3 regions of the Allobosea sp. R86505 genome follow, and region 1 is predicted to be linked to each of the others. Evidence: predicted binding sites of a transcription regulator. Region 1 holds the regulator's gene; each other region holds the start of a gene.
The links. The regulator PhoB, encoded in region 1, activates phosphate uptake and scavenging genes when phosphate is short. The targets are predictions, from matches to a motif close to TGTCATNNANCTGTCAT.
Positions count from the first base shown of each region.

Region 2: the regulator PhoB is predicted to act here: its motif matches at 1,577-1,593, upstream of SJY11_RS14550 (RNA degradosome polyphosphate kinase).
Region 3: the regulator PhoB is predicted to act here: its motif matches at 1,549-1,565, upstream of SJY11_RS18865 (alpha-D-ribose 1-methylphosphonate 5-triphosphate diphosphatase).

Region 1 covers NZ_JAXHPY010000001.1:1,496,891-1,500,161, forward strand. The annotation lists gene pstB (phosphate ABC transporter ATP-binding protein PstB) at 1-182, shown strand, start outside; gene phoU (phosphate signaling complex protein PhoU) at 225-944, shown strand; gene phoB (phosphate regulon transcriptional regulator PhoB) at 1,069-1,767, shown strand; gene SJY11_RS07170 (TIGR03862 family flavoprotein) at 1,930-3,192, shown strand.
Region 2 covers NZ_JAXHPY010000001.1:3,014,049-3,017,319, reverse strand. The annotation lists gene SJY11_RS14550 (RNA degradosome polyphosphate kinase) at 1-1,506, opposite strand, end outside; gene SJY11_RS14545 (acyl-CoA desaturase) at 1,744-2,997, shown strand; gene SJY11_RS14540 (P-loop NTPase family protein) at 3,004-3,271, opposite strand, start outside.
Region 3 covers NZ_JAXHPY010000001.1:3,909,090-3,912,360, reverse strand. The annotation lists gene SJY11_RS18875 (phosphonate ABC transporter ATP-binding protein) at 1-589, opposite strand, end outside; gene SJY11_RS18870 (PhnD/SsuA/transferrin family substrate-binding protein) at 589-1,458, opposite strand; gene SJY11_RS18865 (alpha-D-ribose 1-methylphosphonate 5-triphosphate diphosphatase) at 1,621-2,763, shown strand; gene dusA (tRNA dihydrouridine(20/20a) synthase DusA) at 2,869-3,271, shown strand, end outside.

The sequences.
Region 1 (3,271 bases):
AGCTGAAGACCGACTTCACCATCGTCATCGTCACCCACAACATGCAGCAGGCGGCGCGCATCTCGCAGTACACCGCCTTCATGTATCTCGGCGAGGTGATCGAGTTCGACGCGACCAACACGATCTTCATGAACCCAGGCAAGAAGCAGACGCAGGATTACGTCACCGGCCGATTCGGCTGACTGCCCTCCGCTTCAGCCCCGCATTCGAAGGACCTAGCCGCGATGACCGACCATATCGTTCGCTCCTACGACGCCGATCTCGAGTCGCTGCGCCGCAGCCTCGCCGAGATGGGCGGGATGTCCGAGCGCATGCTCGGCGACTCCACCGTTGCGCTGGTGCGCCGCGACACGACGCTGGCCCAGAAGGTGATCTCGGCCGACCAGCGCCTCGACAACCTGCAGCGCGACGTCGAGGAGCGCGCCGTGCTGACGATCGCCCGGCGCCAGCCTCTCGCCCAGGACCTGCGCGAGCTGATCTCGGCGATCCGCATCGCGTCGGACATCGAGCGCGTCGGCGACCTCGCCAAGAACATCGCCAAGCGCGCCGTGGCGATCTCCGGCCAGTTCTCGCCGCCGCACCGGGCCGTGGTCGGGCTCGAGCATATGAGCCGGCTTGTCCAGGCGCAGCTCAAGGACGTGCTCGACGCCTACGCCACCAGCAATGAGCAGAAGGCCCTCGATGTCTGGCACCGCGACGGCGAGATCGACGCGCTCTACACCTCGCTCTTCCGCGAGCTTCTGACCTACATGATGGAAGATCCGCGCAACATCACCTTCTGCACGCATCTCCTGTTCTGCGCCAAGAACGTCGAGCGCATCGGCGACCACACCACCAACATCGCCGAGACGATCCACTATCTCGTCACCGGCGAGTCGCTCGACATCAACCGTCCCAAGCTCGAGACCACCGACATCACGGTTGAGGCCGTGACGGGGAGCTGACATTGCAGCACGTCATGGTCGGGCTTGACCCGACCATCTCCGAAACCGGGACCCTCCGGTCGCCGAGATTCTCGGGTCAAGCCCGAGAATGACGCCTGCACCACCCATTATCTGGAACCGTGCCATGGCCGCCCGCATCCTGATCGTCGAGGACGAGGAACCCCTCACCCTGCTGCTGCGCTACAATCTCGAGGCCGAGGGCTTCGTGGTTGACAGCGTGGCGCGCGGCGACGACGCCGAGCTGCACCTGCGCGACAACACGCCCGATCTCGTGCTGCTGGACTGGATGCTGCCGGGGCTGTCGGGCATCGAACTCTGCCGCCGGCTGCGGGCGCGCCGCGACACCGAGCGGGTGCCGATCATCATGCTCACCGCGCGTGGCGAGGAGACCGAGCGGGTGCGCGGGCTCGCCACCGGCGCAGACGACTATGTCGTCAAGCCGTTCTCCCTGCCGGAGCTGATCGCGCGCATCCAGGCGCTGCTGCGCCGGGCGAAGCCCGGCCATGTCGCCGGTCTGCTGACGGCCGGTGATCTCGAACTCGACCGCACAACGCGGCGCGTGCGCCGCTCCGGCGAGGAGCTGCATCTGGGCCCGACCGAGTTCCGCCTGCTCGAATTCCTGATGCAGGCGCCGGGCCGGGTCTATTCGCGCGCGCAACTGCTCGACGCCGTCTGGGGCCGCGACGTCTATATCGACGAGCGCACCGTCGACGTGCATGTCGGGCGCCTGCGCAAGGCGATCACGCCGGGCGACGCCAAGGACCCGCTGCGCACGGTCCGCGGCGCGGGCTACGCCTTCGACGAGACCTTTGCGCGGGCGTGAGGCGAACCGTCATGCTCGGGCGCAGACCCGAGCATCTCGTGACGATGAGGCTCCGCTGCCGTGCCGGCCAGAGATTCTCGGGTCAAGCCCGAGAATGACGAGCGTGCGTCCGCCGACGCCTGATCGCTTGACCCGCGACGCCCGACGGCGCAAGCCGACCCGATGCACAGCAAAGACATCGCCATCATCGGCGCCGGCCCCGCCGGGCTGATCGCCGCCGAGCGGCTGGCGCAGGCCGGCCACCGCGTCACGATCCATGAGCGGATGCCGTCGCCGGCGCGGAAATTCCTGCTCGCCGGGCGCGGCGGGCTGAACCTGACCCATTCCGAGCCGCTGGAGACCTTCCTGCCGCATTACGGCGCGGCGCGGGACTGGCTCGAACCGGCCGTCGCGGCCTTCCCGCCGCAGGCACTGCGCGACTGGGCCGATGGCCTCGGCGCGGAGAGCTTCATTGGCACCAGCGGTCGCGTTTTCCCGAAGGCGATGAAGGCCTCGCCGCTGCTGCGCGCCTGGCTGCGCCGGCTCGACGGTCTCGGCGTGCGGCTCGAAGCCGGCCGGCGCTGGACCGGCTGGAACGACGAGGGCGAACTGACCTTCGCTACGGCGGCCGGCGAGGTAACGCTCACGCCGGATGCGACGCTGCTGGCGCTGGGCGGGGCGAGCTGGCCGCGGCTGGGCTCCGATGGCGGCTGGGTTCCGCTGCTGGCGGGGAGGGGCGTCGCGGTGGCGCCGCTGCGGCCGGCCAATGGCGGCTTCGCGGTAGCTTGGTCGCAGACGCTGCGCGAGCGTTTCGCCGGCGCGCCGCTGAAGCGGATTACGTTGTGCTTTGCCGGCAAAAAGATTGCGGGCGAGGCGATGATCGACGCCCATGGGCTGGAGGGCGGCGCGATCTATGCGCTGTCGGGGCCGCTGCGCGAGGCGATCGCGCGGGACGGTTCGGCGGTGCTGGAGATCGACCTGCGTCCGGATCTCGACCTCGCCCGGCTGACCGAGAAGCTCGGCAAGCGCCGGCCGGGCGAGACGCTCAGCAACCATCTGCGCAAGGCGGCAGGGCTCTCGCCGGCGGCGGTCGCCGTGCTGCGCGACAGCGTCGCGGGAAAGCTCGACGAAAACCCCGCGGCGCTCGCGGCGGCGATCAAGAGTGCGCCGTTGCGCCTGACCGGGACGATGCCGATCGACCGGGCGATCTCCAGCGCCGGCGGCATCGCGGCCTCCGAGATCGACGCAGGCTTCATGCTGCGGCGCCTGCCAGGCGTTTTCGTCGCCGGCGAGATGCTGGACTGGGAAGCGCCGACCGGCGGCTATCTGCTGCAGGGCTGCTTCGCCACCGGCGTCGCTGCGGCGGCGGGGATAGTGGGTTGGCTGGGGCGGGGAAACCTCGACGGAGAACCCTCTCCCGTAGGGAGAGGGCAGGGTGAGGGGTAGGCCGCTTGACGGTGGCGTGAGACCTCACCGGCGCAGCGATTGGGTTGGCGCTTTGCTGGTTGAGGGGCCGACACCTCTC
Region 2 (3,271 bases), 1.5 Mb from region 1:
CACATCCTGCGACATCACCGGATCGGCCGTAAAGAAGGAGACGTCGGTGTAGATGCGCGCCGTAATCGGGTGATAGTTGCCGGTCGCGATATGGCAATAGGTGATGAGCTGCCCGGCTTCGCGCCGGACCACCATTGAGAGCTTGGCGTGGGTCTTCAGCTCGATGAAGCCGTAGACGACCTGCACGCCCGACCGCTCCATCTCCTTCGCCCAGCGGATATTCGCTTCCTCGTCGAAGCGCGCCTTGAGCTCGACGAGGGCGGTGACCGACTTGCCGGCCTCGGCGGCCTCTGTCAGCGCCTTGACGATCGGCGAGTTCGCAGAGGTCCGGTAGAGCGTCTGCTTGATCGCCACGACATTGGGATCGCGTGCCGCCTGTTCCAGGAACTGCACCACGACGTCGAAGCTCTCATAGGGGTGGTGGACGAGCAGGTCCTTCTGCCGGATGGCGGCGAAACAGTCGCCGCCATGCTCGCGGATGCGCTCGGGGAACCGGGCGTTGTAGGGCTTGAACTTCAGGTCCGAGCGATCGACGCCGACGAGCTGCGCGAGTTCGCTGAGCCCGATCATGCCCTCGACCTCGACGACCTCGTCCTCGTCGACCTTCAGCTCCCGGATGATCAGCTTGCGCAGATGCGGCGGCATCCCGGTGCTGATCTCGAGGCGGATGACGACGCCGAGCCGGCGCAGCTTCAGCATCGTCTCGAAGACGCGGACCAGATCCTCCGCCTCCTCCTCGACGTCGAGATCGGTGTCGCGGATGATCCGGAACGAGCCGGTCCCCTTCACGTCGTAGCCGGGGAAGAGCTTGCCGATGAACAGCGAGACCGCATCCTCCAGCGTGATGAAACGCCGGAGATCCTCTCGGGCGAGATCGGGCAGCTCGATGAAGCGGTCCATCTTGATCGGGACGCGGATCAGCGCATCGAGCTGGCGCCCGTCGCTCACCCGCTCCAGCGCCAGCGCCAGGGTGAAGCCGAGATTGGGAATGAAGGGGAAGGGATGGGCCGGGTCGATCGCCAGCGGGGTCAGCACCGGGAAGACGTAGTTGAGGAAATAATCCTCGAGCCAAACGCGCTCGGCCGCGCCGATGTCGCCGGGACCGAGCAGATGAATGCGGTTCTCGTGCAGGTCCCGCTTGAGCTCGACCCAGCGCGCCTGCTGGTCGCTCGTCAGCGCGGCGACCGCCTTGCCCAGTTCGGCGAGCTGCGCGGCCGGCGTCAACCCGTCCTGGCTCGGCGTGACGACGCCCGCCTTGAGCTGTTCGCGCAGGCCCGAGACGCGGACCATGAAGAACTCGTCGAGATTGGCGGCCGAGATGGACAGGAAGCGAAGCTGCTCGAGCAGCGGGTGGTTTCGGTTGGAAGCCTCCTCCATCACCCGCCGGTTGAACTGCAGCCAGGACAATTCGCGGTTCATGAAGCGAGCCGGCGATTCGCGCAGGGGCGTCTGTTCCTCGGCGGGAGCGGCAGGCGCGGCTTCGACGACGCTGGGTTGCGTGTTCATGCGCTTGGCACTCGTTCCGGTCACTGCTCTGGCCACGTCGGTCTCCTTGCGCGTCTTCAGCCACCGTAGCGTGACGGTTCGATGACAACCATGTCATTTCCGGCTGGAGGGAGCGGCGGATGCGCCTGCGTCGCCAGGCCCTCTTGCAAGGCGCAGCCCGGTCCTGTTTCGTGGCGCCGCGGGGTTCACTTCCCCGGGCGGCCGAGCCTGCGCCGCCTGGATTCGACAGAGGCCGTTTTGAGCAGTTCTTCCCATCGTGACGATGGCGACATCGTCTACCCGTCCGCCATTCCCTTCGTTCTCGCGCATCTGGCCTGTTTCGGTGCCCTCTGGAGCGGGGTCACCGCGACTTCGGTCTGGCTCGCGATCGGCCTCTACTGGCTGCGGATGTTCGCCGTGACCGGCGGTTATCACCGCTACTTCTCGCATCGCACCTACAGGACCAGCCGAATCGGCCAGTTCCTGCTGGCGGTGCTGGCGCAGTCGACGGCGCAGAAGAGCGTCTTCTGGTGGGCCTCCAAGCACCGGCATCACCACCGCTATGCCGACACCGAGCATGACGTGCACTCGCCGGTGCAGACGTCTTTCGCCTATTCGCATGTCGGCTGGATCTTCAGCCGCGACCATCACGTCTTCGACGATTCGACGATTCAGGATCTGACCAAATTCCCGGAGCTGCGCTGGCTGCACCGCTTCGAGCTGACTCCGGCCGTGCTGCTGGCGGTGCTGTGCTTCGTCATCGATGGCTGGGCGGGGCTCTTCGTCGGCTTCTTCTGGTCGACGGTGGCGGTCTATCACGCCACCTTCTGCATCAACTCGCTTGCCCATGTGCATGGCGACAAGGACTATGTGACCGGCGACGAGAGCCGCAACAACTGGTGGCTCGCCATCATCACCATGGGTGAGGGCTGGCACAACAACCACCATGCCTATCAATACAGCGTCCGCCAGGGCTTCCGCTGGTGGCAGATCGACCCGACCTACTACATCATCCTCGGACTTTCGAAGCTGCGCCTCGTCTGGGATCTGAAACAGCCGCCGCAGGCAGTGATCGAGCGCTCGCAGGCGCTGCCGCCGCGCGTGATCGAGCGCTCGGCCGAGCGGCTGGCGGCCTCCGTTCCGGTCGATCGGGTGGTCAGCGCCTTCCGCGAGGCCTATGCAGCGACCCCCGCCCTGCCCGAGCTGCACTGGCCGAGCCTGACGCTCGCCGAGCTGCGGGCGGCGCTGGCCGATCTGCAGGAGCGCGCCGGGGACCGCTTCGCGGAGATCCAGAACCAGGCTGCCGAGGCCTGGGCGCAATGGGATGCCTCGAGCTGGCAGCTTCCCGTCCTGCCCAGCCGCGAGCAGCTCAACGCCAAGGCGGCGGCAATGTTCGTCAAGACGCCGTCTCTCGATGCCATCGCCAACCGGGCCCATGAGTTGCTGGTCGAGGCGATGCATGCGCGGCTCGTCGCCCTCCCCGTCGAGACCGCTCCGCGCCGTCTCGGTTGAGGCGGCTCAATCCTCGGCGCAGAGGCGCTCCAGCGCCTCGGTCGCGAGCGGGCGCGTGACGCGGCGCCCGCGCTCGAGCGACAGCCTGTCGAGCAGATCGACCAGAGCGCGCGCCGCCGCGAAGGAGCGCTCCATCCGAAGCGCCAGCATGTCGATAAGGCCCGTGTCGACGACCAGCTGACGGTCGATGAAGAGCTTGACCAGCACGGCGCGCAGCAGCGCGTCGTCGGGCGGCTCGATCCGGGCCTCCGGCGCCAGCCGCAGCCGCGACAGC
Region 3 (3,271 bases), 2.4 Mb from region 1:
CGCGCGGGTTGAGGCTCGCATCGGGCTCGTCGGCGAGCACCAGCTCGGGCCGCTGCATCAGCATGCGTGCGATGGCGACGCGCTGCGACTGCCCGCCCGAGAGGGAATCGGCCCGTTGCAGTGCCTTGTCGGCCAGCCCGACGGCCTCCAGGCAGGCCATCGCCTCGTCGCGCACCGCGGCCGGCGCGAGCGACTGGGCCCATGTGCGCGGGCCGGAGCGACGCGCCTGCACGCCATGCACGACATTGGACAGCGCGCTGAGCCGCGCGACGAGATTGTGCTTCTGAAAGACGACGCCCACCCGCGCCCGAAAACGCTTCAGCGCCGATCCGCTGAGATCGCCGACCGTCTCGCCGAGAACGCTCAGCCGGCCCTGGTCGGCTTCCGCCAGCCGCACGATCATGCGCAGCAGCGTCGATTTGCCGGTGCCGTTCGCCCCGATGAGCGCCAGCGACTCGCCGGCCGGGACGGAGAGGTTGAGCCGCTCAATGATCGTGCGGGGCCCGAAGCTCTTGCGCAGGCCGTCAATAGCGATGACGGGGGCGCCGGCCCCCGTCATCATCGGCCCGGTGGCGGGCGAGGATGTCATCACTCGATGAACTTGTTGAATTCGGTGATGCCGATCGTGGCGTAGATCGAGCGGACATAGTCGTAGTCGCTGTCCTTGACCTCGGGCAGGAAGACGCCGCCGGTGAATTTGCGGTTGTCGTCGGTGCCGGTGACGACCGCCTTCATCAGCTCCGTGCCGTGGTTGAGGAAGGCCTTGCGCACCCTGGCGACGATCTCGGGCTTCACCTTGGGGCTGGCGATCATCACGTCGTTGGGCAGGTCGCGGCCGCGCGCCACCACGGTGAAGCCGGTCTTGCTGTCGCTCTCGCGGATGCGCTGGAGATGGGTGAGGTTGAGGCCGATGGCGGCGATGTCGCCGCGCTTCATCGCCTCGACCGCGACGTTGCGCTTCACGAAGATCGGCTTGTAGTCGACATTGTACTTCAGGCCGAAATCGGCGAGCGCCTGCGCGGGCCCGAGATGCTGCGAGGTCGAGCCGATCTCGCCGAAGGAGATCGTCTTGCCCTTGAGATCGGCGACGCTCTTGATCGGTCCGGTCGCGAGCACCGCGACCTGGCTGAAATAGTCCGGACGCTGCCAGCCGACCACCGGCACCGCCTGGGTGCGGGCCTTGAACACGACATATTCGGCAGGTCCCGTCAGCACGAAGTCGACCTGGCCGGCGGCCATCGCCTCGACCGCGGCGGTGCGGCCGGACACCGCGAAGAACTGCACCTTGACGTCGGCGACCTTCTCGAAGGCGGCCTTGAACGGGCCGAATTCGCGCTGGAGCGATTCCGCCCCGTCGATGTCGGTGACGGCGAAGCGGATCGCGTCCTGCGCCTGGGCGGCAGGCGTGGCGAAGGCGGCCGCTGCGGCGAGCAGCGCGACGGCGATGGGCTTCAGCATGGGGCGGTCTCCCGTTTGACGATGGGTCAGCGGCTAGTGAAGCCTTGCGACGCAAGGGTGACGGCTGCTTGACGGTTCGGTGACGATGTCTGTCATGCGGCCGTCATCCCCGGATTCCATGCGCGGTCGGCCGCACCCTTCGATCGCGGCAGGGAGATGGATGTGGCGATTTCGATTACGGGCGGCGATATCCTGGGCGATGGCCTCGAGCGTCGCGACCTCGCTGTGGCTGACGGCCTGATCGCCGCCTTCGACACCGCGCCGCGCGCGGGCGCTCTCAGGCTCGACGCGACGGGGCTCCTGGTGCTGCCCGGCCTCGTCGATTGCCATGGCGACGCCTTCGAGCGCCACATCATGCCGCGGCCGCGCGTCGCCTTCGACATCGATCTCGCCCTGAAGGATGCCGACCGGGCGCTTCTGGCCAGCGGCATCACCACCGCCTTTCACGGCGTCACCTGGTCCTGGGAGCCGGGCCTGCGCGGGGCGGAGAATGCCCGCGCCCTGGCCGAGGCGATTGCGCGGCTACAGCCGGAACTCGGCGCCGATACGCGCTTCCATCTGCGCCACGAGACCTTCAACCTCGAGGCCGAGCCGCAGATCATCGACTGGCTGGCGGAGGGGCGCGTCGGCGTGCTCGCCTTCAACGACCACACCGAGGGTACGCTGAAGACGCGCCACCGCCCCGACAAGATCGGCAAGATGGTCGAGCGCACGGGCCTCTCGACGGAGGCCTTCATGGCGCTGGTCGAGACCGTCTATGCCCGCAAGGGCGAGGTCGAGGGCTCGATCGCGCGGCTCGCCGCAGCGGCGCGCGCGGCTCGTGTGCCGATGTTCTCCCATGACGACATGACGCCCGCCATGCGCGCCTGGTACCGCTCGCTGGGCGTAGCCGTCGCCGAATTCCCGATCGACGAGGCGACCGCCCGCGAGGCGGCAGCCCACGGCGAGGCGATCGTCTTCGGTGCGCCCAATGTCGTGCGCGGCGGTTCGCATACGGGCTGTCCGAGCGCCGAGGAGATGGTGCGCGCCGGCCTTTGCACCATCCTGGCGTCGGACTACTACTATCCGGCCCTGGCGCTCGCGCCATTCCTGCTGGCGCGCAGCGGCGCGGCCTCCTTCGCCGAAGCCTGGGCGCTGGTCTCGCGCGCGCCGGCCCACGCGCTCGGCCTCCACGACCGTGGCGTCATCGCGCCGGGCAAGCGCGCCGATCTCGTCCTCGTCGAGGAGGGACCCCATCCCCGCATCGTGGCAACGATCGCCGCCGGCCGCCTCGTCCATCTCGCCGACCAGCGCCTGCTGGGGTGAGGCTTGCGGGGCCTCGTGGCCCATGCGCCCGGGGCTGGTCGCGGCCTGATCCTGCGGGTGGCCGCCGCAGGTGCATCGCGTCGCATTTTCGGCTAGTCAGCCGCCATGACCGCCCTTTCGCCCGAGCAGCTGCGCTTTTCCGTCGCGCCGATGATGGACTGGACCGACCGGCACTGCCGCGTCATCCACCGCCTGATGTCGCGCCGGGCGCGGCTCTACACGGAGATGGTGACCGCGCAGGCCGTGATCCGGGGTGACCGCCAGCGGCTGATCGGTTTCGACGCGGTCGAACATCCGGTCGCGCTGCAGCTCGGCGGCAACGATCCCGCGCTTCTGGCGCAGGCGGCCCGGATCGGCGCCGATTTCGGCTATGACGAGATCAATCTGAATTGCGGCTGCCCTTCGGACCGCGTCCAGGGGGGCGCCTTCGGGGCCTGCCTGATGCGCGAGCCGGCGCTCGTCGGCGACTGCGTCGCGGCGATGAAGGCGGCGGTCGCGATTCCCGTCA